4 regions of the Alteromonas alvinellae genome follow, and region 1 is predicted to be linked to each of the others. Evidence: predicted binding sites of a transcription regulator. Region 1 holds the regulator's gene; each other region holds the start of a gene.
What was found. The regulator FliA, encoded in region 1, starts transcription of late flagellar genes. The targets are predictions, from matches to a motif close to CTAAAGNTNNNNNNNNNNNNGCCGATA.
Positions count from the first base shown of each region.

Region 2: the regulator FliA is predicted to act here: its motif matches at 2,289-2,315, upstream of ACX5KA_RS02285 (flagellin N-terminal helical domain-containing protein).
Region 3: the regulator FliA is predicted to act here: its motif matches at 4,152-4,178, upstream of ACX5KA_RS16745 (DUF3530 family protein).
Region 4: the regulator FliA is predicted to act here: its motif matches at 2,624-2,650, upstream of pomA (flagellar motor protein PomA).

Region 1 is NZ_CACSIH010000021.1:1,617-9,211, forward strand. Features, by position in the region: gene flhA (flagellar biosynthesis protein FlhA) at 1-600, shown strand, start outside; gene flhF (flagellar biosynthesis protein FlhF) at 630-2,039, shown strand; gene ACX5KA_RS01435 (MinD/ParA family protein) at 2,045-2,911, shown strand; gene ACX5KA_RS01440 (RNA polymerase sigma factor FliA) at 2,908-3,639, shown strand; gene cheY (chemotaxis response regulator CheY) at 3,676-4,059, shown strand; gene ACX5KA_RS01450 (protein phosphatase CheZ) at 4,094-4,849, shown strand; gene ACX5KA_RS01455 (chemotaxis protein CheA) at 4,862-7,090, shown strand; gene ACX5KA_RS01460 (protein-glutamate methylesterase/protein-glutamine glutaminase) at 7,119-7,595, shown strand, end outside.
Region 2 is NZ_CACSIH010000031.1:16,986-24,580, forward strand. Features, by position in the region: gene flgL (flagellar hook-associated protein FlgL) at 1-1,210, shown strand, start outside; gene ACX5KA_RS02280 (hypothetical protein) at 1,207-2,193, opposite strand; gene ACX5KA_RS02285 (flagellin N-terminal helical domain-containing protein) at 2,433-3,254, shown strand; gene ACX5KA_RS02290 (flagellin N-terminal helical domain-containing protein) at 3,960-4,784, shown strand; gene ACX5KA_RS02295 (flagellin N-terminal helical domain-containing protein) at 5,509-6,330, shown strand; gene ACX5KA_RS02300 (flagellar protein FlaG) at 6,422-6,889, shown strand; gene fliD (flagellar filament capping protein FliD) at 6,900-7,595, shown strand, end outside.
Region 3 is NZ_CACSIH010000219.1:59,494-67,088, reverse strand. Features, by position in the region: gene ACX5KA_RS16760 (response regulator) at 1-1,176, opposite strand, end outside; gene ACX5KA_RS16755 (AmpG family muropeptide MFS transporter) at 1,292-2,638, opposite strand; gene ACX5KA_RS16750 (hypothetical protein) at 2,709-3,032, opposite strand; gene ACX5KA_RS16745 (DUF3530 family protein) at 3,175-4,062, opposite strand; gene rluA (bifunctional tRNA pseudouridine(32) synthase/23S rRNA pseudouridine(746) synthase RluA) at 4,216-4,932, opposite strand; gene rapA (RNA polymerase-associated protein RapA) at 4,982-7,595, opposite strand, start outside.
Region 4 is NZ_CACSIH010000008.1:73,183-80,777, forward strand. Features, by position in the region: gene dxs (1-deoxy-D-xylulose-5-phosphate synthase) at 1-1,103, opposite strand, end outside; gene ACX5KA_RS00380 (farnesyl diphosphate synthase) at 1,136-2,026, opposite strand; gene xseB (exodeoxyribonuclease VII small subunit) at 2,056-2,298, opposite strand; gene pomA (flagellar motor protein PomA) at 2,701-3,462, shown strand; gene ACX5KA_RS00395 (flagellar motor protein MotB) at 3,462-4,391, shown strand; gene ACX5KA_RS00400 (class I SAM-dependent methyltransferase) at 4,508-5,764, opposite strand; gene ACX5KA_RS00405 (DUF1365 domain-containing protein) at 5,767-6,510, opposite strand; gene ACX5KA_RS00410 (NAD(P)/FAD-dependent oxidoreductase) at 6,507-7,595, opposite strand, start outside.

The sequences.
Region 1 (7,595 bases):
TCTAATAATGCTTATCAATTGCTAGGCCATGAAGAGGCACAGCAACTTCTTGATATGCTAGCCAAGCAGCATCCGAAACTTGTGGAAGGATTAGTACCAGACATCCTTCCGTTAAGTACGGTAGTGAAAGTGCTGCAAACCTTATTGTTTGAGGGCGTGCCTATTCGCGATATGCGTACTATTGTACAAACGCTTAGTGAGTACGGTACACGTAGCCAAGACCCAGATGTACTGGTGTCTGCAGTGCGTATTGCCCTTAAGCGTCTAATTGTCCAAGAGATTACACAAGGGGCAAAAGAGATACCTGTCATAACCTTGGCGCCAGAGTTGGAACAGATGTTGCACCAGTCACTTCAAGCAGGTGGCGAAGATGGCGCTGGCATAGAACCAGGTCTGGCAGACAAGCTGCAGAAATCATTGCAGCAAGCCAGTCAGCAGCAAGAGTTAGAGGGAGAGCCTGCGGTACTCCTTACATCTGGCATGTTGCGACCCGTTCTGTCTCGCTTCTTAAAGTATTCTGTTGTTGGGCTTCATGTTCTTTCATACCAGGAAGTGCCTGACGACAAACAAATAAAAATAGTCAGTTCGGTCGGTCAATAATCTGACACTGGGTGATTGGAGAGGTTGCAATGAAAATTAGACGTTTCTTCGGCAAAGATATGCGTGAGGCGTTAAGCCAAGTTAAAGCTGAATTGGGCAGTGACGCTGTGATCATGTCAAATCGGAAGGTCGCTGACGGCATCGAACTTGTAGCAGCCTACGACAAAGAGCCGGAAGCCAAGCTTTTTACGCCTAAGGCGGCTGCGCAAACCGCTGCTAAAACACCTGGTCAAAAGGCAGTGCCTAGCCTAAGCGAAATTATTGGTGACGACGGCCCTGACAGCTTAAAAGCATTGCTTGAAAAGCAACACAGTGGAACTAATAGTGTGGCGAGTCCCGCGAAATCTAATCAACCAATGACAACAAACGCTAAGCACGCCAATGAAATTGCTTCGCACTTAGACTTTTCAGAGGCGTTTATTGACGATATAGAAAATCAATCATTTGGTGAAGATACTGTTAGTCAACACGCTTTCCCAGAACATCAAGCTTCAAGCATAGGCGAAACGCCGGTATCTCAGTCGGCAGAACTTGCACAAATCAAAGAAGAGTTAGCTTCACTTCGCGACGTATTACAGTATCAAGTTGCCGACTTAATGGAAGCGAAGAACAAGCGTCAAAAACCTGTTCATCAATACCTAGTCACGCGATTAACTGATATGGGGTTAAGTAGCGCGCTAGCAACACAGCTTTTAAGTTATACACCGGCCCACTACAACGAACGTGACGCATGGGTTTATCTTCTTAACCTATTGGCTAATCGCATAAATGTTACTGGTAACGATATACTTAACGCACAAGGTGCTGTTGCACTCGTAGGGCCAACGGGTACGGGTAAAACAACCACTGTTGCAAAGTTAGCCGCTCGCTATGCGCAGAAATACGGTGCAGAGTCGGTGGCTATGATAACCATTGATACGTATAGAATTGCAGCCTATGAGCAGCTAGCGACATACGGAAAAATTATTGGCTGTACTGTGCGAAAAGCGCAAACTAGTGAAGAACTTGCAGATTTATTGTTCCAACTTCGCCATAAGCGACTAGTATTGATTGATACAGCAGGTTTTAGTCAACGTGATAGTCGATTAATTAAGCAAATTAAGCAGTTCGACAACGGCCAAATGCCAAAAGTAAAAAAATATTTGGTAGCGCAAGCTAATACGCAATACCCTGCTTTGCAGAGAATTATTCAAGCGTATGATGATATTGAACTAAGTGGCTGTATTTTCACAAAGTTAGATGAGTGCTACTCTTTGGGAGAGGTGCTTAGTGCAGCAGTTGAATACCAACTTCCGGTTAGTTATGTCACCGATGGTCAAAAAGTGCCTGAAGACATTAAGATTGCAGAAGCGAAATCTTTGGTTTCCGCTGCTGCAAAGCTTTATAAAAAGTACGGTTTGAATCATACTAGTGGTAACAACGCAATTAAAACAGCATAAGCAGTATGATTGACGATCAAGCGAGTAGCTTAAGAAAAATGAAGCAATCACGGTTAATCAAAGTAATCGCCGTCACTGGTGGTAAAGGTGGCGTAGGTAAAACGAACATTACACTTAACACCGCTATCGCGATGGCGAAGCAGGGTAAGCGAGTAATGGTTCTTGACGCCGACCTTGGCCTTGCCAACGTAGATGTGATGTTAGGGCTAAGGGTTGAGAAAAATCTATCTCATGTACTCTCTGGAGAATGCACGTTGGACGAAGTGCTAGTGACCGGTCCTCACGGCATTAAGATTGCGCCTGCCACATCAGGCACGCAGTCAATGGCAGAGCTTTCACCAACGCAACACGCTGGTTTAATCAGAGCGTTTAGCGAATTACGGTCTCAGATAGATGTGCTTATTGTCGACACCGCGGCAGGCATATCAGATATGGTATTGAGCTTCTCAAAGGCCTCACAAGATATTATGGTCGTCGTATGCGATGAGCCAACATCTTTAACAGATGCCTACGCACTAATAAAAATTCTTAACCGCGAGCACGGTGTTTTTCGTTTTAAAGTCGTAGCCAATATGGTGCGCGATGTGCGTGAAGGTCAGGAATTATTTAGCAAATTAAGCAAAGTGACAGGGCGTTTTCTCGATGTTGCACTAGAATTAGTGGCGACAGTGCCCTTCGACGAGAATATTCGCAAGGCGGTGCGCAAGCAAACGGCTATTGTTGACGCCTTTCCAGGTTCTCCGGCAGCAGTAGCGATAACTAAGTTGGCAAGTAAAGCACTTACGTGGCCAATTCCAGCGCAGCCCGGTGGCCACTTAGAATTTTTCATTGAACAATTAGTTGCAGAAAAAGCCGTAGGAAGTCAGCGTTGAACAGCAAGGCAGCCGCTTATCAACAACAAACAGATAAATCGCAGTTAGTCGAAAGACATGCGCCTCTGGTAAAGCGAATTGCGCATCATTTGATTGCGCGACTGCCTGCCAGCGTACTTGTTGATGACCTTATTCAATCAGGCATGATTGGGTTGCTAGAGGCCGCTCGAAACTTTGACGGCTCTAAAGGCGCAAGTTTCGAAACCTTCGCAGGAATTCGAATTCGTGGTGCCATGCTCGACGAGATACGAAAAGGTGATTGGACCCCGCGTTCTGTTCACCGTAACGGCCGCGCCATAACGGAAGCGATATCTCAAGTAGAGAGCGAGACAGGGCGCGATGCACGAGATTCAGATATTGCTGACAAGCTTAACGTAAGCTTGCAGGATTATCACCAGATGCTTAATGAAGTAAATGCCGGAAAGCTAGTGGGTATTGAAGATTTAGGTGTGTCGGAAGATGTTATTACTACTGAACAAAGTAGAGGCAGTGACGCACCGTTAGAAGATTTAATGCAGGGTGCTTTTCAAAAAGCGCTTGCCCATGCAATTACGACATTACCTGAGCGAGAAGCGATTGTACTTTCACTTTATTACGATGAAGAACTAAACTTAAGAGAAATAGGCGAAGTTCTTGATGTAAGTGAGTCGAGAGTCAGTCAAATTCATAGTCAAGCCATGTTAAAACTCAAATCACGAATGAAGTCGTGGCAAGCTGACGAAGAATAGAGATTAATAACAATTAACCCCTCACTGGAGGCTATTTTGGACAAAAGCATGAAAATTCTCGTGGTCGATGACTTTTCTACCATGAGACGAATCATCAAAAACCTGCTAAAAGATTTGGGTTTTGCCAACATCCAGGAAGCGGATGACGGAAGCACTGCATTACCTATGTTACAACAGGGCGATTTCGACTTTGTTGTGACCGATTGGAATATGCCTGGTATGCAGGGCATCGATTTGCTTCGCGCTATAAGAGCAGACGATAAGCTTAAGCATTTGCCTGTGCTTATGGTTACTGCGGAAGCGAAAAAAGAGCAAATCGTTGCAGCGGCGCAAGCAGGTGTAAATGGTTACGTTGTAAAGCCGTTCACAGCAGCAACACTAAAAGAAAAATTAGATAAAATATTCGAACGTTTAGGTTGATCCAGACGCTCACCAGATAAATGAGGTTTACTGGATGACAACGAATGTAAACGTTCCAATATCGTTAGAGGAAGCAAAACAACTTGTCGCCTTTCTTGAAGAAGGCGATAAGACTTCAGCTAGCGCACTACTTGAAGCCGTCTCAATGAAAGAAAACGTTGAGTTGTTTGCTGAAGTAGGTAAATTGACGCGTCAACTCCACGACGCGTTGAATAACTTTCAAATAGACGACCGCATCAAAAATTTAGCTACAGATGACATTCCTGATGCGCAGTCCCGCCTTACCTACGTAATTGAAGAAACTGAAAAAGCTGCTAATACTACTATGGATGCCGTTGAGGCGAGCATGCCGATAGCAGAAATGCTGTCGGAGCGGATCGAAAAGGTCATGCCAGAGTGGAAGAAGCTTATGAATCGCCAAATCGAACTTGGTGAATTTAAGGCTTTATGCGCAGACTTAGACGAATTATTGGAAGAAGGTTCGGCTCAGTCAGCTAAACTTACACAATTGCTTACCGAAGTTTTGATGGCACAGGGCTATCAAGACTTAACAGGGCAGGTTATTCGTCGCGTTATCGACCTTGTAAAAGAGGTAGAAGATAGTCTTGTAAACATGCTTACCATGTTTGGGGAACGCGACGGTACAGAACACACTAAACCATCTAGCGTTAAGGCCGATAAGGTTGATGGTGTAGAGGCGGAAGGCCCAATCATTGATGCTGATCAACGGGACGATGTCGTTTCAGGTCAAGATGATGTAGATGATCTTCTGTCTAGCTTAGGTTTTTAGGGGAGCGGGCGCATGTCGTTTGATGTTGACGAGGATATATTACAGGACTTTTTGGTTGAGGCCGGAGAGATACTTGAACAATTACAAGAACAGCTCGTTGATCTTGAGAACAATCCTGAAGACGCGGATTTATTAAATGCAATTTTCCGTGGCTATCACACAGTAAAAGGCGGAGCGGGCTTCCTTTCTCTTACTGAGTTAGTTGAAATTTGTCACGGTGCCGAAAACGTTTTTGACGTAATGCGCAATGGCCAAAGAACGCTAACACCTGAATTAATGGATATTATTTTGCAGGCCACGGATGTGGTCGTTGAAATGTTCGAGCGCGTAAAAGCGCGCGATCCATTGGAGCCTGCAGATGCGCATCTAGTGGACGTTTTACACAAATTAAGCCGCCCAGAATCTCCAGATGAAAACATATTCGAGAACGCCAGTACGCCCGCTGCCGAGCCAGAGGTGGTTGCTGAAGAGCCCGAGTTAGTTATAGAAGAGCCTGCGCCTTCAACGACGGACGTGGGTGACAGTAGCGGTGGTATTGACGAAATAACTGAAGATGAGTTTGAGGCACTTCTCGATGAACTTCATGGCTCTGGTGCGCCAGGGCAGTCAGCACCAGCAAAAAGCGAACCTGCTAAGTCACCAGTGCCGGCGGCGAGTTCTGATAGCGATGATATTACCGACGAAGAGTTCGAAGCACTGTTAGACGACCTTCACGGAAAAGGTAAATTTGGCGGTGAAGAAAAAGCGGCGGCTGCGCCAGCTCCAGCATCTGCAACGCCATCTTCATCAGCAACCAGCGCAGGTGACGAAGAAATTACCGACGATGAATTCGAAGCGCTACTTGATCAGTTACATGGTTCTGGCCAGGGGCCGACTAAGCAGGGCGCGGCGACAACGTCGCCAGAGCCTCTTGTAGATAAAGCAGCAACAGAAGCTGTTCAGAAAGCAAAACAAGCTGCGCCAGCCGCGCCTAAAGCGACACCAGCGCCAGCCAAAACAAGCGCTCCTGCTGCGCCCAAAGCAGCACCTAAAAAAGATGATAAGAAAGCGAGCCCAGCAGCACCTCCTGCAGAGACCACTGTACGTGTAGATACTAAGCGCCTAGACCAAATAATGAATATGGTCGGTGAGCTAGTTTTGGTTAGAAATAGACTCATTAGCTTAGGTATCAATAGCAACGACGAGAGCATGTCAAAAGCTATCGCCAACTTAGATGTGGTAACGGGTGACTTGCAAGGTGCGGTAATGAAAACCCGCATGCAGCCTATCAAGAAGGTGTTTGGTCGCTTCCCTCGTGTTGTTCGAGACCTCGCAAGAAGCTTAAAGAAAGAAATTACCTTAGAGCTGGTCGGTGAAGAAACCGATTTAGATAAAAACTTGGTTGAAGCTCTGGCCGATCCCCTAGTGCATTTGGTGAGAAACTCCGTCGACCATGGTATTGAGATGCCGGATGACCGCGCTGCAGCGGGTAAACCGCGCATGGGTACGGTTCAGCTATCGGCATCTCAAGAAGGCGACCACATTCTTCTTACTATCGAAGATGATGGTAAGGGAATGGATGCCGAGAAGCTAAAAGAGATCGCTATTAGTCGTGGTGTACTAGACGCGGATGCTGCAGCACGAATGTCAGATGTTGAAGCGTTCAATCTTATATTTGCACCAGGCTTTTCCACTAAAACTGAAATTAGTGATATTTCTGGTCGTGGTGTGGGTATGGACGTGGTTAAGACCAAAATTAACCAGCTTAACGGTACGGTTAATATCGATTCGCAGCTAGGAAAAGGCACGCGACTGGATATTAAAGTTCCGCTAACGCTAGCCATTCTACCCACATTAATGATTGTTGTAGGAAAACAGACCTTTGCGTTACCATTAGGTGCGGTGAACGAAATAATAAATATGGACATCAAGAAGACCAATACGGTCGATGGCCAATTAACAATGATAGTTCGTTCAAAAGCAATTCCTTTGTTTTTCCTTGGCGAATGGCTAATCCGAGGCCCCAAAAATATCGATAAAGAAAAGGGGCATGTTGTTGTAGTACAAATTGGTACACAGCAAGTCGGGTTTGTCGTAGACGCGCTGATAGGCCAGGAAGAAGTGGTTATCAAACCGTTGGATGCATTGTTGCAAGGAACGCCTGGTATGGCGGGAGCTACAATTACGTCAGACGGTGGAATTGCACTAATTTTAGATATTCCGAGCCTGCTAAAACGGTACGCGCGTAAACCCATCAAGTAAGGCGATGAATTAACAGGAATGATAATCCATGGTCTTTAAAGTCCTAGTCGTGGACGACTCGACCTTTTATCGCCGTCGAGTAAGAGAAATACTCGATGGTGATAGAGAACTTGAAGTTGTCGGGGAAGCGAGAAACGGGCGTGATGCACTCGACAAAGCCGAGGCGCTTAAACCCGATGTAATAACCATGGACGTTGAAATGCCAGTTATGGATGGTATTTCGGCTGTGAAGGTTATTATGGATAAACGTCCTACGCCTATTTTAATGTTCTCTTCATTAACGCATCACGGCGCCCAAGCGACGCTTGACGCGTTAGAAGCGGGCGCGCTAGATTTTTTACCCAAAAAATTCGAAGACATCGCTCAAGACAGAAAAGATGCTTCGCGGCTACTTTGTACTAAAGTCAGGTTGATAGCGCGAAGAGGACTGGGTTTGAAGCGCCCATCCTTTCGCAATATTGAGTCCAGAAAACTTCCTGATAACGCGCCTAAACAAGCGTTTTTC
Region 2 (7,595 bases), on a different contig from region 1:
GAATCAAATTTATGATCAAAACATGCGCTCGATTATGCAAAATCAGGGCGACTTGGCGAAAACCCAAGAACAGCTAGCTTCCGGTAAACGCATTATCACGCCCAGCGACGATCCTGTTGGTGCAGCGAAGGTGCTGCGCTTAACTGAAGAAATTGATGAGCTTACTCAGTTTCAGCGTAATAATGATTTGGTAACGGGGTCGCTTGAACAGCAAGAGGCTGTGCTAACCAATATTACTGATTCAATTAACCGTGCACGCACGCTTATTGTCCAGGCTGGAAATGGGATCTTAGATGACCCTGATAAACGCGCCATTGGTGCGGAACTAGAGCAGATAAAACTTGAAGTGTTTGATCTGATGAACACACAGGATGCAGATGGCAATTATTTGTATGCGGGCTTCCAGTCGGGCAACCAGGCGTTTGAATACAACCCAGCAGCGGGTGGGAATGCCATTACCTTCGCAGGCGACCCTGGTGTAAGCTTTGTGCAGCTATCTAATAGCTCGAAGATTCAATCAACCAGTAACGGATATGAAGTTTTTGAAAACGTGCTATCGCGATTTAAATTTTCAGTTGATGGCACAACGGGGGCAACGGTAACTACTGCCTCTGTGAGACAGCAGGGAACATTTGATACCTTTTTTGACAAGAATTACGACCCTGTAAACGCAGGAAACAACGATTACCGCATTAATTTTCTAGCATCCGGACAAGCTGAGTTGGTCAACCAAGGTACTGGTGTCGTTATTGACACAGTGTCGTTTACGTCTGGTCAGCCGTTTACCATCAAGGGAATGGAATTTGATGCGACGGCCGTGCCTGGTGATAGTATAGATTTGTCTTTTAACGCACCGCAAAAGAAAAGCATGGCCCAGTCTATCCACGAAATTCAGACCATATTGATGGATTCCACAATAGACAATTCTGCACTTCAAGAATCGATAGCTGATGCACTAGTAGGATTGGATAACGGACTTGAGAAACTTTCTTTAGAACGGGCTTCCATCGGTAGCCGTTTGAATATCGCTGAGAGTACTTATGAAAGTAACCTTGATATGGAAATTGCGGCAAAAGCGCAGCGCTCATCTATTCAGGATGTAGACTACGCAGAGGCGTCTACTGAGTTCGCAAAGCAGGAAACGGCATTGAGTGCTGCGTTGGCTACTTTTCCTAAAGTAGCTAACTTATCGCTATTCGATTTCGTTTAGCGGTCATAATTTATCAAATCACTAACGCCGTTTAAGCGCGCCATATAAACTCTGGCTTGATTGTCGACATGGCTGGAGTAGTAAGAGATATAAAGATTGTCGCCTTCAATCACCAAGCCCGGATAACTTGTATCTCCTCCGCTTGGCAGCGTTTTTAGTTCAGTGAATATTTTAGTTACGCTATCAAATAGCCATACCCTGGTGGTAAATTGGTGTGAGCCCCAATCTATATGTCGTCCTGCAACGATATATAGGTTTTCACTTAACGCCACTGCGGCCGGACCGCCAATATAGATACCTAAATCATGCCACTGCCATTTGGTATACGGCGGTTTTGACGTACCAAATTGCGCACTGAAAGTATCGGCATCTCGTCTTAAAAATACCGAGGCGATTCCGTAATCATCAAACAAGATTGTGCTTTCATTGGGGTAACCTTTACCTTGTTTGCCCAAACAAAAAGCCTCCTCCTTGTGAACGTGCATTGAACGTGTAGGATCACCCTTATAGAGCGAAACTGAGTTCGCTCGTCGATTGTACGCAAAACCATAAGCTTCTGAGTTATAAAAAATATTGTTCCACAACCACCAACCGCTTCTACCGTGACTATTCCCTGTAGACCATGAATAGCCGGTGGTTGAGAAAAAAGTCACCATTTTTGTGACCACTTTTCTATTATCAAGGAAGGATTTTGCATAGGTAGTAAGCATGAGACGAGAGCCATCGTATGAGAACTTCGGATCTCGTAGGTCTGCATTATTCTCTCTAATAACTACTCTGTTGCGAACTTGAAACGAAGTTTTATCAAGAGTTAATACAATAACCACTCCGTCAGTACTGACATGGTCGGTAGCTTGTCGGTAACAGCACATCAAAGTTTTACGACTTTTGTCGAACGGATTTTCTATTAAATCAGTGAAAGCGCAATGGGTTGCAGGCTTGGATATGCGCTTTATGTTGAACAGCATCAAACTATTTTTCATGCCAAATCTCCCTTAAAAATCCACCAGTTATGTCGTGTCTTACCGTCAATCTACGGCAATATCTTACCGCCTATCGGCAAAAATCGTAATTTTTTCTAAAGGGATTCTAAATGATGTCGATACAGTTTCTGAGAGAGCCAGTTCATCAATTACCCCTCAGGTCTTGATGACTACTAAAACAAAACGTCGGCAATGCCGACAGCCAGCGCACGCTGGACTGAGAGTGTAGGAGAGACTTTATGTCTATGTTCGTTAATACCAATGTATCCTCATTGAATGCCCAGCGTCAGCTTTTTGATGTTAGTAATTCTTTGAGTACGTCTTTTGAGCGCCTTTCTTCAGGCTTCCGTATCAACAGCGCTGCTGATGATGCCGCAGGTTTGCAGATTACTGATCGCTTAACATCACAAATTCAAGGATTAGATCAAGCCGTTCGCAATGCGAACGACGCTATATCTCTTACTCAGACCGCTGAAGGTGCACTGGGTGAGACTACAAATGCCCTTCAGCGAATTCGTACTTTGGCAGTACAGTCACAAAACGGGATCAACAGCACGGCCGATAGGGTAGCACTGCAAGAGGAGGTATCAGCTCTTCGACAGGAAATGTCTCGAATCGGGAGCACTACAGAGTTTGGTGGTGTGTCGCTACTCGCCGGTGGCTTCTCTGCTACCTTCCTTGTAGGCGCGAATGCAAATCAGAAAATCAGTGTTAATTTGTCAAGAACGGGTGGATTTGGTGCCAACGGCCTATCAATTGATGGTGATGTCTTATCAGCAGGTGCTGCGTCAAGCATGTTGGCGGAAATAGATTCGGCATTATCCGTAATTGGGAGCACACGGGCAGAGTTGGGTGCGCTGCAAAACAGGTTTCAGTCAACGATAAGAAATTTAAGTAATATTTCTGAAAATGTATCTGCCGCGCGTTCTCAAATAAAGGATACAGATTTTGCCGCTGAGACTGCAAGTCTCACGAGAAATCAGATAATCCAGCAGGCAAGCACCACTGTGTTAGCTCAGGCTAACCAGCGCCCGCAGGCTGCATTACAGCTTCTAGGTTAATCATAATTAGCGTGAAGCCAGGAGGTAGTGCTCTAGTTCACGTGCGTTTTAAGCTGGTCTTTTCAAGGCCAGCTTTTTTATATCTCAGCCACTTAATTGTTATAAAGCCCGCCTACCCACACATTTGTGCCTTCAATCCATAGCCCCAACACTATGAAGTTTATAGGTTTTTTTATTGATTCTCTTTTTTATCTAAAAATTTGGAAAAACATCTAAAGTAAAAATAGATCTTTGACGATAACTAATACAAAGGGGAGATAAACGATGTTTTTATCCTCTACGCTTCTAAAGTTTATGTTTAAAAGCGTCAATAGCACCGTTTTAATTCAGGTTTATTTTAAGATTCTGAGTTTAAAAGTTAGGAAATACAGTGCTTTAAATCGACAAAAAGTCTTGAAAAAAATACTAAAGTAATTTCAAGTAAAGGTCGATAAAAGATGGAGTTTGTTGATAAATGATTAGAGCTGCCGACCGGCGAGAATAGAGCCAGGAGGTAGTGAGAGGTTTGAGGTTCTGGAACACCAAACCCACCGACCAGCAAAGAGAAGAAACTTCTCTATTTAGCAAGTTCCATTGGTAGTGTGCCAATGAAACGTCAGAATAAACTGACAGGGTTTTGTAAGCACAGGTTATGCCAAATATTTAAATTAATTGCGCAAATAATAAAACCAATAGCGCCATACTCGAAACTGTTAGGAGAGACTCATGAGTCTATTTGTTAATACCAATGTGTCATCATTGAACGCCCAGCGTCAGCTGTTTAATACAAGCAATAATTTAAATACTGCATTTGAGCGTCTTTCGTCTGGTTTTCGTATTAACAGTGCTGCCGACGATGCTGCAGGACTTCAGATAACCGATCGGATGACTTCTCAAATTCAGGGGCTGGACCAGGCTGTAAGAAATGCAAATGATGGAATTTCTTTAGCACAAACTGCGGAAGGTGCATTGCAAGAAACAACCAACGCTCTTCAGCGTATACGGACGCTAGCTATTCAGTCACAGAACGGTATCAATAATACTGCAGACAGAGTTGCGCTGAACGAAGAAGTTGAAGCATTGAGAAATGAGATGTCTCGTATTGGTTCTACGACTGAATTTGGCGGCGTAAGTTTATTAACTGGAGGTTACTCTGCGTCTTTCTTAGTTGGAGCAAATGCTAATCAGAAAATTAGCATAAATCTCTCGAGGTCCGGTGGCTTTGGCGCTTCGGGTTTAGGAATCGATGGAGACGTACTTTCCGCAGGTGCCGCTTCTGCAATGCTGACCGATGTGGATGCCGCGCTGTCTATTATTGGGAGCACTCGCGCAGAGTTAGGGGCAACCCAAAATAGATTCCAGTCGACCATCCGTAACCTGAGCAATATATCCGAAAACGTTTCTGCTGCAAGGTCTCGCATCAAGGATACAGATTTTGCCACTGAAACGGCAGAATTGACCCGCAATCAGATATTACAGCAGGCAACAACTACAGTGTTGTCGCAAGCTAACCAGCGTCCACAAGCCGCGTTGTCGCTTCTTGGTGGATAAAGTTGAAGTTATAGGAAGGAGTTGAGAGGCCATCCTAAAAGTGAAAAGGACGGCTTTATTGCCGCCCTTTTAAATAGAATGCCGACCAACAGGTCCGAAAATGTAGAAGTGTTGGTTGAGAGGCCAGTTTAATCTACTAAGCCCTGTTAGCCGACAAAAACGAATTTTGCTCCATCTCCTAACGTGAGCAAATTGGCCGAGATGAACGTCTCGGCCTTTTTTATAATCGCCGAATCGTCTCACCAATCTCAAATTCCAGTAGAGCAACGCTAGAATCCATTTGGATTAATGCAATAATGGTACCAATTTTCTGTTTGTCTTCCTGGGTTCTGCTTCTAATTGTCGAAAAAATTATTTCATCTATCCCTAGTCGTAGCAAACAAGCCTCGTTGATGTATCTGAACCTCTATTGCTCGAATACTTTGTATCATTTGCCCAATTGAAGCGATGGTATAGGTTTCAACAAAAGCACTCTCATATCAGTGTATAACGTAATTTACGTGCATATTTTTATTATAAAAAACAGTAATTTAAATTATTGCCGAATTATTTATTCAAAATAATGAAAAAAAAGCTCAAGAACTTAAAGTTTGAGCCGATACCATTGTTGAGGGGTAATATACTTTTTTATTAATGATGGATTAGTAAGCGTAGTGACCTTGCTAGTTTTAACTGGAAAGAGCTGGCTGAAATACGTACGGTCAGGTCTCTTGGAGGTAGTAACATGTCTTTATTTGTAAATACTAACGTATCATCAATAAATGCACAGCGTCAGCTTTTTGACGTTAGTGATAAATTGAATACATCTTTTGAACGTCTTTCCTCAGGTTTTCGAATAAATAGTGCATCTGATGATGCTGCAGGCTTGCAGATTACTGACAGACTGACGTCACAAATTCAAGGTTTAGATCAAGCCGTAAGAAATGCCAACGATGCTATTTCGCTTACTCAAACTGCAGAGGGAGCGTTACAGGAGACAACTACATCTCTCCAGCGTATACGAACGCTTGCTGTACAATCGCAAAACGGTATAAACAGCACAGCTGATAGAAAAGCATTGCAAGAAGAGGTTTCGGCACTTCGTCAAGAAATTTCTCGAGTGGGAGCAACAACAGAATTCGGTGGCGTTACTTTGCTTGCAGGCGGCTTTTCCGCAAAATTTCTTGTTGGTGCAAACGCTAATCAGACGATTAGCGTGAACCTTTCAAGAACAGGTGGGTTTGGTGCTAATGGCTTATCGATAGATGGAGATGTCCTTTCTGCCGGTGGAGCATCTAGTATGCTTGCCGAAGTGGATGCTGCGCTGTCGGTATTGGGAGCTCAGCGTGCGGAGCTTGGCGCACTACAAAATCGTTTTCAATCAACAATCAGAAATTTAAGTAACATCTCAGAAAATGTTTCAGCGGCGCGTTCTCAGATAAAAGATACAGATTTCGCTGCTGAAACAGCGGCTTTGACTAGAAACCAGATAATTCAGCAGGCATCTGTTTCTGTACTTAGTCAGGCTAATCAGCGTCCACAAACCGCGCTGTCTTTGCTCGGGTAAGCTATACTCTAAAAGTCGCACAGTAATTCAGAAACGGGGGCCCGCTTTATTGCGAGCACTCGTTTTTGTGTTTTAGATGGGGAGATAGTTCGTGAAAATTCAAAATATGCAAGGTGGTCAAGTATTTGCTTCGCCCTCTATGGGGAGAGATGTCGAGCCTCAAATACGAGTAAAATCAGAGACTGGTGTTATTTCTCAAGAACTGGACAGTGAGAATAAGTCTAAAAACACAAATGCAGATGAACTTATAGCGAGTAATGATCAATTTTCTACTCAAGTAAGCCGAATAATCGCCGATAACGAGTCATCAGAAGCGAAAATTACGCTTGATGAGGCGACTAAGAAGGTAGAATCTTTTTTAAAGACTCAAAATCGGGATCTTGCATTTTCAATAGACGAGGAAACTAATCGCTCTGTGGTAATCGTGAAAGACGCGCAATCCGATGAGGTTATAAGACAGATTCCTTCTGAGGATGTTCTCGAACTCGCTGAAAGAATTAAAGACTTGCAAAACGATATTGGACAAACGGTAGGAATGTTCATTGATCAACAAGTCTGAGGGGTAAATTATGACGATACAATCATTAGGTGTTGGCTCAGGGCTAGCTTTAGATGATTTGGTACAACAGCTTATTTCGGCTGAAAGGCAGCCAAAGGAAGAAAGCTTAAACGCGAGAGAAGAGGCTGTAGAAGCCGAAATCTCTGGTCTAGGCCAAATAAAGTCTAAGCTATCTGAATTTAAAGATTCAGTAGACGAACTCCGCACTGATAGCGACATAAACGGTAGGGAACCAACCGTCAAAAACCCTTCAGAGGATAATGATGTTCTCTCTGCCGAAGCGTCTTCTTCTGCATTAAGAGGCAGTTATTCCATAACGGTGGATCAGTTGTCAGCAGGAAGCCGGATAACGACTAACGCTGGCGATTTTTCGTCGAGTTCAGACGCACTTTTATCTGGAGGAACCGGTTCTTTGACGTTCGCGGTAAATACAGATAAAAGCTTTACTATAACTGTCGATAGCACAACCTCGCTTGCAGACTTACGGGAGTTGGTAAACAATTCTGCTGATAACTTTGGTGTGACTGCTAATATTATTGAAACCGGAACTGCTGAAGGACCAAGACTTGTTTTTGTTTCAGAGGAGACCGGAGCAGGTAACGACCTCTCTATCACAAACGATAACGCAGAGCTGGACCGACTCTCGACGGGAGGAGGTGCGTCTAATATCTCAGCGAATAATATTGAGTTAGCAAAAAATGCCATT
Region 3 (7,595 bases), on a different contig from region 1:
GATTACTAAGAATATTCGTTTATTTTTTACTAAGGTTGTGACGGTTACATCAATAAGCCCTGTAGAAGTAAACTTTACCGCGTTATCGAGTATATTCACTATGACTTTGGAGAGAGCAATAGGATCGGTCTCTGCATGGCTAGGTACGCTATGACTGCAATGCATATTGAATTCAAGCTTTTTGTCTTTGACTCTAACCGAAAACGGTGAAATACACTCGTCTAACAGACTGATTAAATCTACATTCGAAAGCTGAAGGTCATCCTCTACGTGGTTATTAAGTATATCAGTAAGGTTGTTTGTTAAATTTAGTAACCGGTAACTGGACTGCTCAGCTTGCTGAATCAATCGAGTACGCTGTTCTTTCAAATTAGGAATAAGCTCCAAGGCACTAATAATGGCGCTAATGGGGGCTCTAAATTCATGGCTGATAAGTTTCAAAAACTCTTTATTTTGCAAATCCGTCTGATCATCTGCGATTGCCAGTCTCAGCTTTGATTTATGTAGTTTTCGCAATGGCCTTTTGACTGAGCTTTTGTAAAAGAGCCATACAAAAAAGTACCAAAGCACCAAAATAATCACACCCAATAGTGTGGTAAGAAGTTTTTTGTGTTGCAGTGACTGAATCCGGCTTAACAGGGCGTTTTCTTCTGCTTGTAAGGCCTTTAAAAGCGGAAGCAGGCTAAAGCCATCTTTTTTAATGTAGCGAACTTTCTCTGAGTGTGGGAGTTGTAGAAGCGTGTGAAGCAGTACTAGCGTTGTTTTTAAGGTTTCTTTCGCAGAGGTGCTTTCTAGGCTGGTCGTTGCTTCGCTAAAAGCAGTGTCAGAAAGGGGAGAAATTGACTCGTAAACGCCACCTTCTTTTTGTATATGTTGCTGTAACCCTTGAAAAGCAATTTGTAACTCATACTCTAAAGCAGTGCGGATGGGGTTTGCGTCTTCATCACGAGTGTTGAGTTTATGAATTCTATGCTCAGAGGTAAGCAGCATGTTCCGAAGCTCACTTTGCTGATTGAGCACGGTAATAAAAGACTGTTGCTTGCTCATTAATGCCAGCAAGATTGAAATAATAACGATGCCAAACAACAAGGCCGTCGCATTCACTTTAGAAAAAGTAAATGCGACGGCGTTGCACAATGTCTTCCGCTGTAGCTTAGTAGCATCGTTTGGACTCAACTTTCTTCCTTGCAAGTTAGCGATAGTTGTCTTCTATAAAGGTAGGCAACTAACGCTAACTTGCAAGGAAGTGTCGTCAAATTAATTGGAAGAAAAAAAGAATAGAGCCGTTTAACTATGACGTTTCAACGCGTTTAATGTGATGCCTAATAGCGTATAAAAAGCAAAGGCTCGGTATTACCATAACCGCCGTTAAAATAAAAAATAAGCTCCAGTTTCCGCTCAGGCTATCCACAACCAAGCCACTGCTAGAGGCGACTAACGTCCTCCCCGCAACGCTGAGCGAGGCCATAAGGGCATACTGAGTGGCGCTAAAAGCACGATTACATAGAAGCGATATAAAGGCGACCATAGCTACAGTGCTCCATGCTCCTGTAAAACCGTCTACAATGACAGTAATGGCTAACAGTGACGTAGAAGGCCCCGTTTGCGCAATGAGCGCAAACAGAAGGTTTGAAGCCGCCATAGCAACTCCCGCAATCATCAGCCCTCGATAAATACCATAACGGATATTGACTAGCCCACCTAGTAGTGAAAAGACGATCGTCACCCACCAGTTAAGAAGCTTTGAATAAGTGGCAATATCGCTATTTGAAAATCCGACCTCTTTGTAGAACACAATGCTCATGCGGCCTAAAAAAGCTTCACCAATTTTAAAAAGGAAAATGAATAATAAAAATGAAGCTGCCAGCTTGATGCCATTTCGACTAAAGAACTCAGAAAATGGCGTAATAAGCGTTGTTCTCAACCAATTGATCACCGCAGAGTTATTTGCATGGGCATTTGTTATTCGGCCAAGCAGGGCTTCTCTATCTACGCTTGGTTCATTGGCAAAGCAAGTCGCACAGGCCAATAAAGCCATGATAGCACCCAGTAATAGGTATATGTTTGGCCATGACCACGACGTTAGATCTGCTAAAAAAAAGGGAATAGCACCAAGGCCACCGTAACCTGTCCACCAACCGGCGGTCGCCATCGATGAGGCGGCTGACATACCGTCTTTATCACCTTGTTCAATACAGTCAATCCGAAAGCCATCAATAGCAATATCCTGGGTAGCAGAGGCAATGGCAATCAATAAGCCGATTAATGCAACGTAAAATAAATCATGGTCAGCGTTGAGTTGTGACATGGTTAAGCACAGTAGTACGACACAGCTTTGCATCAAAAAAATCCAGCCTCGTCGCAGCCCTAATAGTGGGGGCTTGAGTTTGTCGACAAGAGGAGACCATAAAAAGTTAAATGAGTAAGTAGCGAAGATGATGCCAAACAAACCAATAGCCGAACGCGATAACCCTTCATCCTTTAACCATGCTGATAATACCGAACCAATCATGATCCAAGGAAAGCCACTGGAAATGCCTAAAAGAAAAATGGTTAGGTAACGTTTGTCATTGAACGTTTTTAATGCAGTTAGCAATACTTCGACCTTTGGCGTTAACTCAAAAGTGTATTGAGCCATGAACCACGGTGTTTAGCAATAAAACTGTGAAGGGGGATTGGTATAATTACCGCGGTTAGGTAAGAGAGATTTAAGGGCGGATACCCACGCAGTCTAGAGGACAGTGCCCTAGGCCTTCAAGAAAATTGACGCAATTAGTAAGCTCATCAACAAGAAACTGGTCTTTCGTCAATTTTTCTTCATTCCAGTAATGCACTTGGTGAAGCAAATGCCAAAATACACGTTCCTTCTGCGTGTAAGGCTGTGTTAGCGTGCATTCAATTTGTCCCCATTCTTCCATGCTATCCCAAAAGAATAGTTCGATTTCCTCGATAGGAAGCTCTCCCTGCCAAAATGCCCTCAAATAGAAACACAGCTGTTTCGCTTTGTTATCTACAAAATCCTGAACATTCACGAGTAACTCAACCGTCTTTGTCTGCTTAAATTAGTATAGTCCATTACATCGTTACCAATGACTGCAATAACCCGTTATTTGCCTTATTGTGGGTAGGTCACTGTTTTGGATGTTAATTTAGCGTAATCTCAAGAAGCAAGAATTACCAGCCTAGATGCCGTGTCCAGCCTATGGTGCTATTTGCAACCATTTGAATATTAGGTGTTTTTTCAATTTCTTTTATACTAAAGGTTAAAGAGTTATTTGGAATAATAACTTGCCTGTAGTGTAACTTCAGTTTATTTTTTGCTCTAATTTTCCTTTTCATAGTCGTGCTAGTCTCCCAGTCATTAAAGTTGCTGAGAGATAGGTCGAGCACTGGGAAGCTCGCTTTCGCTATAGTGTCAATTACTAAGTTGTTTGTAGTTTCCTCTGGCCAAAACGGCGAAATAGCCACAAACGTGTCAGGTTGTAAATCAGGCTGTGTTTCTATAGAAGACAGGTAAGCGGTAGCAAGCATGCCCTGCGCGATGACCATGCGATAGCCTGTTCTATTCTGTAGATAATTGTCTAGGGCATTAAGCTGTAACGCTAAGGCTGTGGTCGATGTTTCAAAGTTGAGGTACTGCGTCAGTTGGTTACTTCTAGGGTGAATGACTTTCGCTGTATCAGTTGATGGCGAGGCTCCCTCTGTCAATATTTCGCTGTCCTGTTCACCATTGGGTTTGGCGGTGGTCGAACTTACGGGCATGTTGAAAGGGCTTATAACGACATTCCAGCCTTTCTCTGCAAGCATATTTGCTAAGCTATTTCCTTGTGCGAGGGTAAGGCTCGATGGAAAAGGCTCTGTGAGCACAATGGCAACACCCAAGGGAAGCGGTGTTTTTGCCTCAACTTCAATGATTGGGGCTTCCAATTCGCCTACCATAAGGGCTTTTACTTCACCTGGCAGATAAGCATTTTTTACGTCCGTAAAAAAGTCGCAATGAGCCGTCATAGGCAGCAGCGAAACAATCAATGCAAAGGTTAAAAGGAGAGCGTGCCTCTTCATAAAAAATGGTATGCCTTTAACTATCACCTTGATACGGACAGTTGTGCCAGCATCAAATCAGTTTATAAACGAACTCGTTCTATTAAGATTATCGGCAACGTCCTTTAAAACTAAAATAATGTTGTTTAATTAAGGCCGAGACGCATTAAGGGGCTACTCAATGCGCTCTGAAAGCGGAGGTGGGCAAAACGGACTAAAAGGGATGGCGACATTAAAGTGCAGCCAATGGCCTAGTGTTGGGTGGGAAAAACTCAAGCTTTCAGCATGAAGCTGTAAACGAGGCGCCATGGATAACGCTTCTTCATACGCATAGAGTCTATCTCCCAAAATAGGGTGACCCAAAGCAAGCATATGTACTCGCAGTTGGTGAGAGCGACCGGTAATGGGATAAAGGGCAACGAGAGAATAGGGTCGTTCTTTTTCATCCAGTGTACGCTCAATGACGTCAAAGTGCGTTACGGCTTTTTTTCCGCGCTCAAAGTCTACCATTTGCTTCGGCCTGTTTGGCCAATCGCAAATAAGGGGAAGGTTAACCTCTCCGCTGTCTTGTTCTACATGTCCATGAACCCGGGCGAAGTAGCGCTTTTTAGTTTGACGTAACTCAAACTGTTTCGAGATATGGCGATGGCTATCTTTATTAAGCGCCAGCACCAAAATACCCGAAGTCGCCATGTCTAAGCGATGCACTACTGTGGCGGTGGGGTACACACGGTTCACCCGGCTAATCAGCGAGTCGCGGTGCTCTAAAGCTTTGCCCGGAACGCTCAATAGCCCGCTAGGTTTATGCGCAACCACCATGTCCTCATCTTGATACAAAATATCAAGATAAGGTGTCATCGGTGGGTTATAAACAAAACTTGGGTTCGCCATTATGTACTCGTTACTTCACCGTCGCTTTTGAATGTTTAACCTTTCGAGGTTACGGGTTATTTACCACAATACGAATGGCGTCCAGCTGAACATCTGCATCCTGAATAACTTTATCAAGGGCGTTCATTTGCGTTTCAATAAACTCAATTTCGCTGTCACGTACTGCTGGGTTACGCTTTTGAAGATCGCGCAAGCGCTGTATTTCTTCGTTAAGCGTGCTGTGCATGCTGTTAAGTGCGTCGTGTTGCTTTTGGTTAGCTTGCTGATGGGCAAGCTTACGCGCCTTTTCAATGGCAAGCTCAAGCGGCTGTTGCAAGGCTTTTAGAAGCTGAGCCGAAATCTTACGTCCAATTTTACGCTTAACGTCGAAGCTTAATTCAGACGGATTGCCTTGTGCATCTAAACACACTCTAACCGGTGTTTGAGGTAAGAAGCGGCCTAGTTGAAGTGATTTAGGTGCTTGTGCCTGTAGCACAAATAACGCTTCAATCCAGTACGCGCCTTTTGGCAAAGAAGGCTCGGCAATAAAGCCCATGCTGCTCTTTCCGTGTACGTCGGTGAGTACTACGTCCATGGCGGTATGCACAAGTGGATGATCCCAGCTTAAAAACTGCACGTTTTCTAGCGTGGTGGCAACACGGCGCTTGTAAGTGACTGTCATGCCTTCTGGGTCAAGACCCGGAAGCTGGCTCACCATCGACTCGGTTGGCATAAGAATAAAGCAGTCATTGCCTTTTTCATCCTGCTGAACACCGATAGCATCGAAAACGCGACCCATAAAGCGCGACAAATCTTGTTCGCTATCAAGGGTAATAATGTCTTCAAGCAGTTGTTCTACGCGGCCTTCACCCGAGGCATTAAGCTCAAGAAGACGATCGCGACCGGCTTCAAGCTGCGCCACGAGCTGGCTATTAAGCGTAACACTCATGTTCACTAGCTCGTCACGCGCGTTCATATCGTCAGGGTGTAAGCAGGCACCAATAAGCAACGGCTTAACGTCGTCGAATACGCCAGAGCCCGTAGGGCAGGTCTTTTCGAAAGCATTTAGCCCTTCGTGATACCAATCTAGCAATACGTGCTGCGCGGTTTTCGCTAAATACGGCACGTGAATTTGTACGGTTTGAGTTTGGCCAATTCGGTCAAGGCGACCAATACGTTGTTCAAGCAGATCTGGCGTAATAGGCAAATCGAACAGCACCAAATGGTGAGCGAACTGGAAGTTACGGCCTTCGCTGCCAATTTCACTACACAGTAGAATTTGTGCGCCGTCTTCCTCATCAGCAAAATAATGGGCCGCCTTGTCGCGCTCCACAATGCTCATGCCTTCGTGGAATACACTGTGGCGAATACCGGTTTGTGTGCGAATAACCTCACCTAACTCTTGCGCTGTACGGGCGCTTGCGCAAATAAGCAGAATCTTTTCTGGCTTAACGCTTTGCATGAAATCAAGCAGCCATTCAACGCGCGGGTCTTGCTTGGTCCAGCTGTTAACCACGCTTGCCATACGTTCAGGATACAGTGAATAGGTTAAGTCGCCGCCGCTCACGGCATCTGAATAAACCTCAGGCAAAGCTAACTCGTACGCGCTTAATTTACGCTCCGGAAAGCCTTCAATATTGGCGCGGCGGTTTCTAAACAGCATACGACCTGTGCCGTGACAATCGATAAGTTGGTGCAGCAACGCATGGCGATTTTCTGGCGAGCTTAAATCACCCGCATGTTCCATTACGTCAGGCGCGAATTCAGCGAGCTTGCTGCGCTGTTTGTCGTTAGGCTCGGCGTCTGAAAGTAATGGCGCTACCGCATCGGCCAGTTGGCTGTATTTCGATTCTTCATCTAAGAAAGCGTCGTAGCTATGGAAGCGGGCCGGGTCGAGCAAGCGCAAGCGTGCAAAGTGGCTTTCGTGACCAAGTTGATCAGGTGTTGCGGTAAGCAGTAATACGCCAGGTGTTTGGTTTGCCAGCGCTTCTACACACAGGTATTCGGCTGAGGGAGCCTCACTTGACCACGCAAGGTGATGGGCTTCATCGACAACCATTAAATCCCATCCTGCAGCTTGAATTTGCTGCTGGCGTTTTTCGCTCTTGCTTAGGAAGTCGATACTACAAAGTACCAGCTGGTCGTTTTCAAATGGATTCACAGCGCTCGCGTCAGACGTTTCGTCATCTTGTAAGCCTTCGCTCTTCTCTATAGCCTCGCAACGACTTTCATCGTAAATGGCAAAAGGAAGGTTAACGCGACGAAGCATTTCAACTAACCATTGGTGCATGAGCGAGTCTGGAACCAAAATAAGCACGCGCTCTGCGCGGCCTGTTTTAAGCTGCTGGTGAATAATCAACGCGGCTTCAATGGTTTTACCAAGACCTACTTCATCGGCAAGTAATACGCGAGGTGCGTGTCTGCCGCCTACCTCTGACGCAATGTGGAGTTGGTGCGGAATAAGCGATATGCGCGCACCTGCAAGACCAATGGTGTTTGAACGTAAGTAATCATATTGATGATCTAAAGCACGCTCGCGCAAATCGAACCATTTAGGGTTGTCTAATTGCTGACTGAACAGGCGCTTTTCAGGTTGGTTCAAGCGAATGTGGCTGTCTAGCATGGTTTCAGGTAATCGCGCTTGCGCTTTGGTGTCTTCGCGAAGCCCGTGATAGATGAAAAGA
Region 4 (7,595 bases), on a different contig from region 1:
ATCGCAACATCGAAATACTGCTCTGGAAAACGCTGAGAAAACTCAACCATGCCTGAGCCTTCGCGCATGGCTGGCGTTACCGCCATTAACTTAGGGTCTTGTGCGGCCATATCACACAGCCATTTCCCAAAGATTGCCGAGTAGGTAGGGGCTGAAGGCTTAGACTTGGGTAAGGCGTTATCTGCCGGGTTGAATTTAGGTACCGCGTGAAACTTGATAGGGTCTTCTTCAGCAACCGCGTAGCCTTTACCTTTCTTGGTGACTACGTGAAGCAGCTGCGGGCCGTCAAACTTGCGCATATTGCGCAGCGTATCGACAACACCATTAACGTCGTGGCCGTCGATAGGGCCAATGTAGTTAAAGCCAAGCTCTTCAAATATCGTGCCCGGAACAACCATGCCTTTAATATGTTCTTCTGCACGGCTGGCAAACTCTTTAATTGGAGGCACGTTGCTTAATAGCTTTTTGCCGCCGTCACGTATAGAGTTGAAAAAGTTACCGGTGAGCAAGCGAGCTAAGTGACTGTTTAACGCACCTACGTTTTCAGAAATAGACATTTCGTTGTCGTTAAGTACAACTACCATGTCTTTCTTGATATCACCGGCGTGATTAAGGGCTTCAAAGGCCATACCAGCGGTCATTGCACCGTCGCCAATTACCGCTACAACCTTTCTGTTTTTGCCTTCTTTTTCGGCAGCCACAGCCATGCCCAGCCCTGCACTAATCGATGTAGACGAATGACCAACTGCAAAGGTGTCGTAATCGCTCTCAGGCGGCCATGGGAAAGGGTGTAGACCATTCTTTTGACGAATGGTGCTCATGCGCTCTGCGCGGCCTGTTAGAATTTTGTGAGGATAGGCTTGATGGCCTACGTCCCATAGCAAGCGGTCAAATGGCGTGTTATACACATAGTGCAGTGCCACTGTTAACTCTACAGTGCCTAAGCCAGAAGCAAAATGCCCGCTGGTTTGGCTTACGCTGTTAAGTAAATATTCACGTAATTCGTCGGCAAGCTCGCGTAATTTGTCTTGGGGCAACTGCCTCAATTTTTCAGGTGTTTGCGCAAGCGCAAGCGTTGGGTAATGTTGGAGATCTAAACTCATGTACTTATTATCTTTTTCAACATGGCGCGTGGCTAATGGTCGCGTTTTACCAAAAGCTCGCTAAACGCAATTAAACTGTCAGTATTGTAGGGTAAACGCGCCAATGCTTGAAGTGCATTATTGTGAAGCATTTCTAATTCTTGTTTAGCGCCTGTAATACCAAGTTTGGCTGGAAAGGTATTTTTCCCTAACGCTTCGTCTGACCCCGCGGGCTTACCTAATTTTTCGCTACTGCCTTCCACATCTAAAATATCGTCTTGAACTTGGAAAGCTAGCCCAATATCCGCGGCATAAGCCATTAAGTCAATTTTAGTTTGAGGCAGTAAGCCTTCACTAACAATGGCGACCATTTCTACGCAGGCTTTTAACAATGCACCGGTTTTCAATCTATGCAGCTGTTTTAGTTCTTCTAGCGAGATGGTTTTGCCGGTGCTGGCTAAATCGATAGCTTGCCCACCGCACATACCTATGTAACCCGCACTTTTTGCAAGTACAGACAGTAACTGGCTACGCTTTGTTTCAGCATACGTGCTTAATGGCGCATCGGCTAACACCGTGAATGCGAGGGCTTGCAGCGCGTCGCCAGCTAAAATAGCGGTAGCCTCATCAAAGGCGATATGGCAGGTTGGCATACCGCGGCGCAAGTCGTCGTCGTCCATGGCGGGTAAATCGTCGTGGACTAACGAGTAGGCATGCACACATTCAATGGCCATACTAATAGCCATTTGGTCTTTTTTGGGCACGTCTAGGGTGTTACCTACTACTTGAACAAGTAGTGGCCGCATCCGTTTACCGCCAGCCAATAAGGCGTGACGCATTGCGTCTTTCAAGCGCGGTGCGTAATCGGGTAATTCGTCAATTAACGTAAGAAGAGATGCATCAGTTTGCTGTTTAACTAGTTGATGCAAAGCAGAAAAATTCATAGATTGCCTGTTAGTTAAAAATGAACGAGTTACGGCTGTTCACTTTCAGGAAGAGTTTGAAGGGTTTCTTCGCCTTGTTCACTGAGTAGTATTTTTACTTTTTGTTCGGCGTTTTCGAGTGATTGCTGGCCTTGGCGAGACAGTGCAATACCGCGCTCAAATTTTTCTAGTGCTTTATTAAGAGGCAGATCACCGCTTTCCATTTCGTTAACGATAGCTTCTAGTTCTGATAAAGTTTCTTCAAAAGACGCTGATGCTTTTTCTGTCGTCATAAAAACACTCAATATAGTGGCCAAAATACGTATACCGCGCACATTAACCGAGGGCTGCACAAGGGTCAAATGGTTTGTCCGTATATCGCCTATATCACTGCGACATAGCTTTTTTTTCACGCAGTTGAGCAAACAGGACAAACAGAAACTGTGCTATATTCGTGTTGAGTAGTTATATTACTTTTAAATGTGAGGTGACAGCGTGTGCCTAACGTGAACACTATGAATGGGCAAACTCATCGTTTTTAAATGTCTTGAAAAATGCGGGGAGTTGTTAACGCGCTTCATAAAAAACAAATAAATGTGATATTTTTCAATAATGTCGTTTTAGTATTTCTATCTCTTGCCGATAGAATTATTGTACATCAACAGCACTGTCTGCGCATAAATGGGGAAGAGTGAGTGGATTTAGCAACCGTCATAGGTATGTTGGGCGCTATTGGTTTCATAGTTATGGCTATGATTCTAGGCGGCAGCTTAGGCATGTTCATCGACGTCCAATCAATATTAATTGTATTTGGTGGGACCTTGTTCGTTGTTTTGTCACAGTTTACTTTAGGTCAGTTCTTCGGTGCAGGTAAGATCGCTGGCAAAGCCTTCATGTTTAAGATTGAGTCGCCGGAAGAGCTGATTGAAAAAATCGTAGAGATGGCAGATGCCGCGCGAAAAGGAGGCTTTCTCGCCTTAGAAGAGGCGGAAATCTCTAATGAGTTTATGCAGAAGGGCGTAGATATGTTGGTTGACGGCCATGATATAGAAGTGGTCAGAGAAACACTTGCTAAAGATATATCCATGACGTCAGAACGACACGATTTCGGCGCATCCTTTTTCAAAGGCATGGGCGATATTGCACCGGCTATGGGTATGATTGGAACCCTGATTGGTTTGGTTGCCATGCTATCAAACATGGATGACCCGAAAGCTATCGGTCCAGCAATGGCGGTAGCACTACTGACTACCTTATATGGCGCTTTTTTCGCCAACGTTATTTGTTTGCCCATAGCGTTTAAATTGGCTGTACGGGCAGGGGAAGAGAAGCTCAATCAAAGTCTTGTTCTTGACGGTATTGTAGGCATCGCTGACGGTCAAAACCCGCGAGTTATTGAGGGTGTACTAAAAAACTATCTTGCCGCAAGTAAGCGTGGAAGCGCAGAGGAAGAGTAATGGCCGAAGAAGAATGCCCAAAATGCCCCCCCGAGGGGCTTCCAGCCTGGATGGGGACCTTCGCAGACTTGATGTCATTGCTAATGTGCTTTTTTGTACTTCTGCTTTCATTCTCAGAAATGGATGTGCTCAAATTTAAGCAAATCGCAGGCTCAATGAAATTTGCATTCGGTGTACAAAACAAAATTGAAGTAAAAGATATTCCAAAGGGTACCAGCGTTATAGCCATGGAGTTTCGCCCAGGTAAACCCGACCCAACACCAATTGAGTCCATTCAGCAGCAAACCACCGAAATGACCCAGCAAATGCTAGAGTTTCAGGCGGGAAACGAAGATTCAGCGGGCGGCAGGCAAAAGCAGCGTGGCGAACAACGCGGCGGTCAGTCTCAACAAACGGCTACTGAGTCATCTTCATCCGCTGAACAAAGCACTGACCAATCTCAAATGGCAGAGTTGATGAAAAAAGTGGCTCAACAATTAGAAAAGCAAATTTTAGACGGGTCGGTTGAGATGGAGTCGCTGGGGCAGCAGCTTACCATTAGAATTAGAGAAAATGGTTCTTTTTCCGCCGGCTCTGCTTTCTTACAGCCGCAGTTTCAGCCAGTATTACGAAAAATTGGTGTGCTGTTAGCAGATGTACCCGGAGAAATTGAGATTTCTGGGCATAGCGATGGTCAGCATATTGCTAACGAATTATACCGCTCAAACTGGGATTTATCATCACAACGTGCAGTAGCGGTGGCTGAAGCTATGCGGACAGCGCCTGGTTTTGATGAAAGCCGTATGTCTGTTGTAGGCAAAGCTGATACTAATCCTATTGTTGAGAATGCCACGACAGCGAGTGATAGAGCCAAGAATCGCCGAGTCGAGATTAATATAAACCAAGGCAAACCAATGATATCCAAACCCATATCAGTGGTAGATGATTAAGCGTCAACTTTTTCTAAACTAAGTACGCACGACCAAAAAACGGTGCCTTCATAATGAGCACCGCTTTTTAGTTTTAAAACTCTAGCTTGTATTTGTTTACAAGTGAAATGCGTCCATCAAACCCTGGCTAACTCTTCTCTGTACTGAGGTTTAGAAATAACAAGCTGAACAGTGCTAATGGTTCTCTCTAAAAAGCCACCTTCGCAATATTTAAGGTAGTAGGTCCACATACGTATAAAGCGCTCGTCATAACCGTCATTCAACAATTCATCTTTAGCCGAGATAAATGCTTCATACCAATGATTGAGCGTTTTCGCATAGTCCACACCAATGTCGTGTAAGTCACGGATCATCATATTTGTGTATTTTTTGAGATGAGCATTTAACTGGTATTGCGATGGTAAAAAACCACCCGGGAAAATGTATTTCTGTATGAAGTCTACGCTGTTTGAATAGCTGTCATAACGCCTATCGTCAATAGTAATTGACTGAAGTAACATTAGGCCATCATCTTTCAGAAGTGACGAGCATTTTTGAAAAAAGTTACCTAAAAACTGCTTACCCACAGCTTCGATCATTTCAATGGAAACCAGTTTATCGAATTTACCTTCAAGTAAACGGTAGTCTTTTTTAAGCAAAGTAATCCTGTTTTCAAGCCCTTCTCGTGCGATCCAGTCTTTTGCCCAGGCGTGCTGCTCTTCTGAAATGGTAGTGGTGGTAACACTGCAACCATAATGTTTCGCAGCAAAAATGGCTAAGCCGCCCCACCCGGTGCCAATCTCTAAAAGATGGTCTTCTTCGGTCAGTTGTAACTTGTCACAAATGGCTTTTAGTTTAAAGTTCTGCGCTTCGTTGAGCGTCGCATTTAGGTCAGGGTATATTGCTGATGAATACATCATTGTTGGGTCGAGAAAGCGAGTATATAGCTTATTGCCCAAATCATAATGCGCTTCAATGTTCTTTTTAGCTTGGTCTTTTGTATTTCGACGGGCAAAATGCTGAACTTTATTGATGGGCATGGTTAGCCACTTAAACTTATTTTCCCACTCATCAAGGGTGGGCAAGTTTCGAGCAAAGATCCTTACTACAGCGGTCACGTCGTCACTGTCCCATAAACCGTCCATATATGCCTCGCCAGCGCCCACACTGCCGCCAAGTAACAACCGTCGATAGGCCTGCACGTCTTTGATATTTACGGTAGCACGTAAATCGCTATTTTCTTCACCAAAACGTGCAATCTCGTCACCGTTTTCTTGAATTATCAGGCGACCAAAGGGGAGTTGGTTTAAACACTTTAGAAAAAGTGTTCTACAAGTTTTATCTACGAAAGAGACCTCTGAGGTGGTCAGTAGTACAGATTCACCGAAAGACATTGTTATTGTTCCTGACTCTTTTCTGGGTGTGTATATAGTGGCGTTCGTTTCAGCAATAGCTTAAGCGCGTGCCAATAAATTCCGGCCACAGTTTTTATTGTCATACTGGGTATACGTTTAAGTGCGGCAGATAGATTCGCATTATCTAAAGTAAATTTAGTCAAATTAATCCCCGCGCTAAATTCTTTGTCTTCTCTTACGCAATCCATCGCTAAAGAAAGTCTAGACGAAGGCTGGGAAATCGACCATTTATAAGTCATATCCATGGGGTTGAAAGGCGAAACGTGAAAAGCCTTCGGCGTATCGGCTTGAGTGTCTAGGTTTACAAGATAGTGATGGCGCTCATTCCATGGAGTATTACTCACTTCAGCAAGCATATGAGTATATTTACCCTCAACGTTGCGAAGGTAGTAAAAATTAACTGGGCTAAAATAAAGGCCCCACATGCGTAATTGGCCCAACATGAAAACGTCACCGTTAAGTGTTTTACCACCGTTTAACTCGGTCATCCTTTCCAAAACCGCTTGTTTCAACGAAATGGACGGGTCGCCCAAATAATCCTCCCGCTTGAATCGAACTCTTGCTTTGCTATGGGCGCTAAAATACGTCAGCGTATCTGATAGCGCGTTAAGTTCGTCGCTTTCGAGCTTTAACCAAAACAGGTAAATATCGTAGTCAAACTTGTGCTGGGTCGGCTTGAAACGTTGATGACATACCTTGCCTTTATATATCGCGCTTTCCATCACAGGGCTTCACCAAAACGCGCACAAACGTCTAGTGCACTGGTAACGCCATCTTCATGAAAGCCGTTGTACCAGTAGGCTCCACAGAAATGTAAGTTATCTACGCCGCAAATCTCACTTCTACGTGACTGCGCTTCAACCATGCTGGCGCTGTACTGTGGGTGAGCATACTGAAAGCTTCGTAAAATACTGTTTTCGTCGATTTCAGGCGTATTATTCAGCGTTACGCAATAAGTATTCTCCGCTTCTAATCGCTGGAGAATATTCATATTGTAGGTCACAGAAGCGGGGCGGGTTTCCTCGCTTGCATCCTCTTTTAAGCTGTAGTTCCAACTTGCCCACGCCAGCTTTCTTTTGGGTAATTGGCCTGTGTCTTTGTGCATTACCACATCATTTTCTGCATAAGGAATATTGCCAAGAATATCTTTGTGCAGTGAAGTAGGGGATTGAATCATTTTTAACGCTTGGTCACTGTGACATGCAAACACTACATGATTGAAAGTCGCAACTGTACCGGATGAATCGGTAACTTCCCACTTGTCATCACGTTTGGCCACAGAAACTACAGCCGTAGATAATCTAATCTTAGACTCAAATGGCGCAATTAGTGGTGGAATGTATTGACTAGAGCCACCTTTAATAGTGAACCACTGTGGTCGGTCGGTAATATTGAGCAGGCCATGGTTATTAAAAAACTGCAGGAAGAAGGTTAACGGAAACTTTCTCGTCTGTTCGAGGCTACTAGACCAAATTGCTGCGCACATAGGCAGTATGTAGTAGCGCGCGAAATCATCGCTTAGCCCTAATTCTTTAATAATATCTTCTAGCGTCAACGAGGACGTGTCACGCTTTTCCGCAACCATAGCTTTACACGCTTTATTAAACGCGAGTATGTCTTTTACTATGCGCCAAAACTTAGGTCGAAAAATATTGCGCCGCTGTGCGAACAAACTATTTAGGTTATTGCCATTATATTCAAGGTTCGCTTTTTTACTCATCACAGAGAAGCTCATCTCTGTTGGCTGGTAGTCGACGTTTAACTGAGTAATAAGCTTAATGAAGTTAGGGTAAGTCCAATCATTAAATAC